2 regions of the Clostridium tanneri genome follow, and region 2 is predicted to be linked to the other one. Evidence: riboswitches for the same ligand, from Rfam matches in the RefSeq annotation. Region 2 holds a riboswitch; the other holds the start of a gene.
The links. Region 2 has a riboswitch for cobalamin ahead of P8V03_RS06340 (radical SAM protein). Riboswitches for the same ligand answer to the same signal wherever they lie in the genome.
Positions count from the first base shown of each region.

Region 1: another riboswitch for cobalamin. It lies ahead of P8V03_RS18245 (hypothetical protein); the one in region 2 lies ahead of P8V03_RS06340 (radical SAM protein).

Region 1 is NZ_JARUJP010000040.1:8,827-13,387, forward strand. It holds gene murJ (murein biosynthesis integral membrane protein MurJ) at 1-1,348, shown strand, start outside; cobalamin riboswitch at 1,390-1,572, shown strand; gene P8V03_RS18245 (hypothetical protein) at 1,732-1,935, shown strand; cobalamin riboswitch at 2,015-2,205, shown strand; gene cbiQ (cobalt ECF transporter T component CbiQ) at 2,357-3,259, shown strand; gene P8V03_RS18255 (energy-coupling factor ABC transporter ATP-binding protein) at 3,272-4,126, shown strand; gene P8V03_RS18260 (energy-coupling factor ABC transporter permease) at 4,166-4,561, shown strand, end outside.
Region 2 is NZ_JARUJP010000005.1:174,801-179,361, forward strand. It holds gene P8V03_RS06330 (AIM24 family protein) at 1-27, shown strand, start outside; gene P8V03_RS06335 (L,D-transpeptidase family protein) at 321-1,709, shown strand; cobalamin riboswitch at 1,805-1,976, shown strand; gene P8V03_RS06340 (radical SAM protein) at 2,087-2,947, shown strand; gene P8V03_RS06345 (MurR/RpiR family transcriptional regulator) at 3,061-3,825, shown strand; gene P8V03_RS06350 (PTS transporter subunit EIIC) at 3,982-4,561, shown strand, end outside.

The DNA.
Region 1 (4,561 bases), on a different contig from region 2:
CCTTCATACAGAACAACTGCAAAAAAGTATTAAAAAAGTTAGAGATAAATTTGTATACAATGTTATTAATCTTTCTTCCATAGTTACAATATTGATATCTATAATTTTAATAATATTTGCTAAGTATATAATATATATCTTTGGACACGGCTTTGGAAATGACCCAGTGGTGTTTTCAACATCGGTAAATATAACAAGGATAATGTTGTTATCCCTAATATTTATAAGTATTCAAAGTGTTATTACAGGGGTTTTACAAGCTCATAAGGAATTTTATGAACCAGCTGCTATGGCAGCAGTTTCAAATGTGGTTTATATAGTATATTTATTGTTTTTAACTAATAAGTATGGAATAATGGGCTTTGCTGTAGCTACAGTAGTAGGTTTTATTATGCAACTTGTAATAAATATACCTAAGTATTTAAAGTTAGGCTACAAATATGAGGCTGTTATAGATACTAAAGACAGAGAAGTACATAAGATGTTCAAGATGATGATACCAGTTATAATAAGTACTTCTGTAATTCAATTAAATGTCTTTGTAAATAGGTCTTTTGCAACAAATATATTTTATGGGGCGGTTACGGTTTTAGATTATGCCAATAAAATAAACACATTAGCTTATGAAGTCTTCGCTATTGGAATTGCCATGATTGTATATCCAACTTTATCAGAGTTGGCGGCTAAAGGAGATAAGGAAGAGTATAAAAAAGCATTAGTAAAGTCAATAAATACTATAATGCTTATAATGGTCCCAGCGGCAGTAGCTATAGCTGTTTTAAGAACACCTCTTGTAACGGTGATTTTTAAAAGAGGAGCCTTTACCAATGAGGCTGCAGTTTTAACGGCAAATGCTCTCTTTTTCTATTGTCCTGCTATGATCGCTTATGGAGTTAGAGATATTTTAAACAAAGCCTTCTATTCTGTGAAGGATACAAAAACACCTATGATTAACAGCTTTATAGGTATAGCCATAAATATAGTAATAAATATATTTATTATAAAATACATGCAGGTTTCTGGGCTTACTTTGGCTACCACCTTATCAGCAGTTATAACTACAATTATAATGACCTGGCAATTAAATAAAAAGCTTCAGGGTATAGAAATAAGAAATGTAATAAATAGTTTTATAAAAATTACTGTTTCTTCTGTAATTATGGGTGGAATTATATACTTTATAAATAAGATAGCTATGGCGTCAATAGCATCGGAAATGCTGGGAAGTTTAACTTCCATAATTATTTCCTTTATATTAGGAACGGCTACATACTTTATATTAATATATCTACTTAAGGTGGAAGAGTTTAATAGTACAATAAGGACTATTAGAAATAGAAAAGTTTAAATCATTGACATTAATTACTAATAGGTATAAACTAGAATTAAATTTAATAATAAGATATAGGTTTAATCAATTTCGATTAATTAAAAGGGAATCAGGTGAAAATCCTGGACTATCCCGTAGCTGTAAAAGATGAATTTAAATACATTAAGCCACTGGAAAACTGGGAAGGCGTATTTAAATAATGATTCTTAAGTCAGAATACCTGCCTATATTATGCACTGTAAACTCTACGAGTGATAGGGGGGGCGTTATTATGATGGTTTTGTTGATTTTTTATGATTGAACAAGCTCTTATAGTATTTCCTTTTAACACTTTTGTTAAAAGGATTTTTTATGTTTGTTATGATTTTAGCCTATAATATAACAAAATTAAGGAGGTTTTTATGCGTATTAAGGATAATCATTTAAAATCATCAACGAATAGTGTAATTACAGGGGCTATACTGGCAGCATGGTCAAAATCAGAAAAAACTAATAGCTCTACAGTAGATATATTAAATAGAAAAGATTTTACTGTCACAGTAGATATAAATGAGTATATAGAGAAAGATTTATTTAAAGAACATTTAATGTTAAATATCTGGTAGTCCAGTAAGAAATAAATAGTTATTGATTATTAATAGATGTGCATTTAAGCCGATATACTGAAGAAAAAAGTGAAAAAATTTAATATTAATAGTATTAGGTGCTGCCATTAATTCAAAATGGAGTTAAAAGGGAAAGTGGAAAAGCCACTGCAGCCCGCCGCTACTGTGAAGAGGATGAAACCTTATTATGTCACTGAATAACATTGTTCGGGAAGACGGGGGAGTAAAATGAATCTGAGCCAGGAAACCTGCCTAGTATCTTGTTGATTCTTTCGGAGGGGAAGATATATGCAGCTAAAAGTTATAAGTGTTTAGTTAATTAACGAAACATATTATTTCGTTGCTTCTAAGAGAACCTCTAAGGGTTCTCTTTTTATGTGCTATAAATATCAATAACTAAATTGTACGAGAGAGGTTTGACATGAAAATATTCATTATTTTATTCACCATGTTCCTGATAGCTATCTTTTTCTTCAAAGATAAGAGACGGGATGGTCACACCCATGGTGATAAGACATATCGTCACCATCATAGAATTGGACATAAACACGGTGAGGGGTTTTCAATTGATTTTTACGCTTATAATTCTAAAATTAGATATTGGAACCCTACCTTTAAAGTATCTCTTGCAGTTTTGACCTTGATTCTTTGCATTGTATTGGATAATCCATATGTGTCTACTGTAGTCATTATTGCAATGGCTTATCTGACCATTGTAAAAGGAGAACTTCCCATAGGTGAGTACTTACCAATACTGGCAGTTCAAATAAGCTTTATACTCATCGGTACTTTTACTATTGGAATTGATTTTTCAAAACAATCGATGGGGCAGTACAACTTGTATCTTGGCTTCTGCTATGTTTTTACTTCCCAGGCAAAGCTTAAGGAAGTCATTTTCCTGATTCTTAAGGTTTTTGCAGCAATTAGTGCGCTGCAGATGATGATACTGTCAACTCCATCTTCTGAAATTATATATGTGCTCCGAAAGGCACATGTTCCAAAACTTATTGTAGAGCTGATGAATATAATTTATCGTTACATTTTCATTTTAATAGATGTCTATACTAAAATGAAAAATTCCGCAGAATCTCGTCAGGGATACTGTGATTTTAAAACATCCTGTTACACATTTGGAAGTATTACAAGCAATATGCTGGTTATTTCGTTGAAGAAGGCAAACTCTTACTATGATGCTATGGAGGCCAGATGCTATGATGGAGATCTTGTATTTTTAGAGGAAGATAGAAAGGTGGAGGCAATACAGATTGTTTCAGCAACAATATTCATAATTTTTTTAATTATACTCCGGAGCTTTACACGGTAGAAAGGAGCAATTATGAAAAAATCAATATTAGAGGTTGAAGATCTATACTATGTTTATGGAAATGGAAAGTCTGCACTAGAGGGCGTAAGTGTGAGTGTTTATGAAGGGGAGAAAATAGCTGTCCTTGGGTCCAATGGCTCGGGAAAGTCTACATTTTTCCTGAATATTAACGGTGTATTTACAGCAGAACAGGGAAAAATTATTTACCGGGATACAGTGATTAATAAAAAGAATTTAAAGGAACTCCGAAAAAATATTGGAATTGTATTTCAGGATGCAGACAATCAAATTATTGCATCTACAGTTATGGCAGAGGTTGGATTCGGACCAATGAATTTAAAACTTCCGAAAGAGGAAGTACAGAGAAGGGTTGATGAAGCACTGGCATACATGAATATCTCAGATTTTAAGGATCGTCCGCCGCACTACTTGAGTGGTGGCGAGAAGAAGCGCGTCACCATTGCGGATATTATTGCTATGAAATCGGAAATCATCATTTTTGATGAACCGATGGCAGCATTGGATCCATTAAATGCGTTAATGTTAGAAGAAGTTTTAGATAAGCTTAGTTCTGAGGGGAAGACAATGTTGATTTCCACTCATGATGTAGACTTTGCATACAGATGGGCTGAAAGAATTCTTGTATTTTATCAGGGACAAATTATTGCAGATGGAACACCTTTAGAAATTTTTCAAGATAGGTCAATTTTAAAACGGGCGAATTTAAAACAGCCAACTATGCTGGAGGTCTATGAAATGCTTGTAGAGAAAAATGTACTAGAAGATACAAAAGTCTATCCGAAAAGTACAGAGGAACTTGAGAAAGTTCTAGAAAAACAGGAAATTTCTCTAGGTGATTTAGCTTAGATTAATATTAATTGAAATAACATAAGGGGGAAAAATAAAATGAATCAAAAAGAAAAGAGAATTATTACTATTATGACAGTCTTTACGTTAATTTTCGGAGTAACTACCATAGCAAACGCAATGCACATCATGGAAGGGTATCTTCCACCAAGATTTTGTATTATATGGGGTGCTATATGCTTTCCATTTTTAGTAACAGGTTACTTATCAATTAAAAAAACGCTATCAGAAAATCGTAAATCCATAACTGTTCTTGCTATGGCAGGTGCATTTATTTTTGTAATTTCATCTTTAAAAATTCCGTCAGTAACAGGAAGTTGCTCACATATGACAGGTACTGGGCTTGGCGCAATTTTATTTGGGCCTGCTGCAGTCAGTATTTTAGGTGTTATTGTGTTAATTTTTCAGGCAATTTTGCTTGCTCACGGAGGATTA
Region 2 (4,561 bases):
AGAATACTTATGGCACCTATAGAGTAAGATATGTTGCAGAGGAAGGCATGTAAAACTTAATTGGTCTAAAAAAATATAAATACTACTAAATAAGGTAGCTCAGCTGAGCTACCTTATTTAGTTTGGTAAATTAACAATTCAGTAGACGCCCTTATATTTACTATCATCACGAAAAATATATTTCTCTACTAAAAATTAATAATAATTGTCTTAAGTATAAATATCACAACATAAAATAAAATGTATGTGTTATTAACACAAAATTCATTAATCTTAAAAAACAAATATCCATTTAAATCTTTATTTTAATTATAAAGGGGATGAGTATCACGGAAACGGAAAAAGGAAATAGAATAATCATGGGTATCATGATTATTCTTTGGGTTTTACTTATCACGTATATGGGGACGGTGGCATATTTTACAAATCGCTTTTACTTTGGCTCTGAAATTAATGGAATCAATGTTTCTGGTAAAACTGTAGAGGAGACAAAGGAACAAATGGCTTCTAAACTACAGTCATATAGATTAAATCTAAAGGAGAGAGGTGGTAAAGAGGAAGAAATTAGAGGACCTGATATTAATTTAAAGTATAATCCGAGTAGGAGTTATAAAGAGTTCAAAGATAAACAAAATCCTTACAGGTGGGTTTTAGCACCTTTTGATAAAGAAGAATCCAAAATGACAGATGAACTTTCCTATGACAACAAACTATTAAAAGAAAAGATAGACAAGCTTCCTTGCTTTAACAGCAGCAATGTAGTTGAGCCTAAAAACCCTAGCTTCAAGTATGAAGATAAGGGTTATGTCATTATAAGTGAAGTGAATGGAAATAAGGTGGATAAGGATATTTTATACAGCCAAATAGTAAAAGCGATATCTAAGGAGGAAACTTCAATAGATTTGGAAACAACAGATTGTTATATTCGCCCTAAGTATACTTCTAAATCCCCTGAAATTATAAAAGTCAAAGATATTCTTAATAAGTATGTATCTTCGAAAATTACCTATGTTTTCGGAGAATCTAAAGAAACTATAGCTGGTTCAGAAATAAACAAGTGGCTTAAGATTAATGAAAACTTTGAAATTACTGTTGATGAGGAAAAAGTAAGAACCAGCTTAGAAGAGATTTTTAGTGCTTACAATACAGTTGGTAAGTTGAGGAACTTTGTTACATCTTCAGGAAAAACAATAGATATTGATGGTGGCGATTATGGTTGGTCGATTAATATTGCCAAGGAAATACAGGATTTAAATACAATCATCAAAGAAGGACAAACTATAACAAAAGAACCAACATATAGCCAAACTGCTTTATCTCATAATAAAAATGGTATTGGTAATACCTATGTAGAAATAGATATGACAAACCAACATTTATGGTTTTATAAAAATGGCTCCCTAGTGGTACAAGGAGATATTGTTACAGGCAATATAAGCAGTAACCACGGAACACCTAAGGGCATTTATAGACTAAAATATAAACAAGCAGATACTGTATTAAGGGGTCAGGACTATAGTTCACCTGTTAGTTTTTGGATGCCCTTTAATGGAGGTATAGGAATTCATGACGCAAACTGGAGAGGTGCTTTTGGAGGAAATATTTACAGAACAAATGGCTCTCACGGTTGTGTAAACTGCCCTTATTATCTAGCAAGGGAAATATTCTACAATATACAGGCAGGTAGTCCAGTTATTTGTTATTATTAGCTTAGAAAAAATTTATAATTAAAAATGATGTAGTTGTAAAGTTAGGAATTATTAGTTATAATAATTTTATAAAGGAATATCCTTTTATTGACATAATAATATAGGTAGAAAAAGGTGCCCGTAAGGGAGAATAGGGAATGAGGTTGAAGCCTCAGCGGTCCCACCACTGTAAGCGGTAGAACTTTTATAATCCACTGGTTAACACTGGGAAGGAAAAAGTATCGTTAAGCCGTGAGCCAGGAGACCTGCCTTTTTCATTATTGTATCTTAGGGAAGAGATACTGTAGTAAGAATGATGGTAAAATTCTTGAATACGAATATTCGTGTTCAAGAATTTTTTGCTTTTTGTAATAAAAATTTTTGATGGGGTGATAGTTATGGAAATAGTTAAAAAGCTAGTAAGCAAGGATAACTCTGTAAAATACTTATTGAAGATGGAGGATGGTAATACTATTGAAACCTTATACATGTACGACGGCCAGTTAAAACTTACCTACCACAGCACAGTGTGTGTATCCTCTCAGGTAGGATGCAGCCAGGGATGTTTTTTCTGCGCAACAGGAAAACAAGGATTTGTGAGAAATCTTACCTCTCTTGAAATAACTGAACAGGTAGACACTTGTGTTAGCTACTGTAGAGAAATGAATTTAATGCCAATAGATGCAGTTGTTTTTGCAGGAATGGGAGAACCTCTTATGAATTATGAAAATGTTAAAGAGGCAATAGTAAATATATATGAAAAGTACAAAATAGGTAATTTTGAAATTGCTACAGTAGGCTTGACACCAAAAATAGACAAACTAATAAGTGATTTTAAAGGCAGTCCAATTAACATAAGACTTAATCTGTCTCTTCACGCATCATCAAATGAAAGCCGTAAGCCTATAATGCCAGTTACATCAAAATATTCAATAGAGTCAATAATTGATGCAGCTGTTAAATATGCAGAAACCTTTAAAAGGAAGACAAGATTAAGATATATGATTTTTAAGGGGATAAACGACACAGAACTTGATTTACAAAGATTAGAAGCTTTGTTAAAGGGGAAACCACTGAAGCTAATTATTTCAGCCTATAATGACAATAATATAAAGGGGCTAACTGCCCCTAAACAAAGTGAAGTAATAGATTTTTACAATAAACTTAAAGACAAGATAGATTGTGGTATATTCCATAATTTCGGTGCGGACATTAAAGGTGGATGTGGACAGCTTAGACAGGAAAATATAGAAGATTAAGTCAACTTATATCATACTATGATATAATATAAGTTCCAATGTAATATACATCACAATATTATTGTGCAAATTATTCATTAAAATCTATATGTTAACTAGAGGGTGGTTGAAGAATGAAGGTTGACTTAAGTAAAATTGTTAATAATAAAAAGATAACAGCTTTAGAAGAGCAGGTACTAGAATACATAATTAATAATATTGATTCTGTTATGGATATTGGTGTAAGAGGTGTTGCAGCTGAAAACTACACCTCTACATCTACAATCATGAGGCTTTCAAAAAAATTAGGTTTTACTGGATTTATCGATATGATTTATAATATAGCCCCTCTAGTAGATAGCAGCAATACAGGAGTTACAGAAAAATCAGAGGCATTAATAGGTACAGACATTAATTTTTTATCTAAGTATATAGAAGAAAATCACATAACAAGATTCGTAGAGTTGCTATCAAAAGGAACAGGGAAGTATATTTTTATTTATGCAAGAGGATCTTCTAAAATAGCTGGAGAATATTTCAATAAAAAGCTGCTAGGCATAGGAATAAAAAGTATACTAATAGATTCTATAGGAAGCTTTGAAAGCAATCTAGAAGATATGGAAATGCTAATAGTAATATCAAAATCTGGGGAAACTAAAGAGGTATTAGATAAGGTTCAAGTAGCAAAAAAGAGAAATAAATTAGTTGTTTCTTTTACAAAGGAAGTTGAAAATAGCATTTCAGTTCTTTCTGACATTTCCTTTAAGATATTTGATATGCACAAGCTAGATGACGGTAATTTATTGCCTAACTCATTTTTTGCAAATATGATTATGTTCATGGAGTACTTAATTTATAGATACTATGAAGAAACAAAAAAGGAAGATAGAAGTAAATAAATAGTCTGATTTGAGAAACCTGTTATCTTTTATGCTAACAGGTTTCTTCATGTTCAAAATCCATTTCGAAAATATGAAAACGTATATATAATAAAGCTGTAAAAAGAATTAAGTAATCAAAGCTGTAAAAAATAAAGTAATTAAGAGGTGAAAATTATGAAGGATAAGATTATGAATGCCATGCAAAGATTCTCAAAAGCTATGTTTATTCCAGTATTAATACTTCCTATAGTAGGTATACTGATAGCATTTGGAAATATATTAACAAATGCTAAGCTAGCTCAATATGCACCATTTCTAAAAAATAACTTAATATTTGGATTTGGTAAGATACTTTCTGGATCATTAGTGCCTATACTGGCTAACCTTGGAATAATATTCTGCGTAGGTTTAGCAGTAGGACTTGCAAAAGAGAAAAAGGCAGAAGCTGGTTTTACATCGGTTTTAGTTTATTTTATATTCAATAATGCTATGAATATCTTCCTTAGTTTATCAGGTAAATTAGTTCCAGTTGATAAATTAAGAGGATCTGGTCAGGCAATGGTACTTGGAACACAAGTTCTAGACATGGGAGTTTTCTTAGGAATAATTTTAGGTATAGTTGTAGCTTATTTTCATAACAAGTACTGTAAAAAAGAATTTAACGGGGCTTTCCAGATATATGGAGGTTCAAGACTAGTATTTTTAATACTAATTCCGGTAGTTGTTATATTAGCGGTTATACTTTCTTATGTTT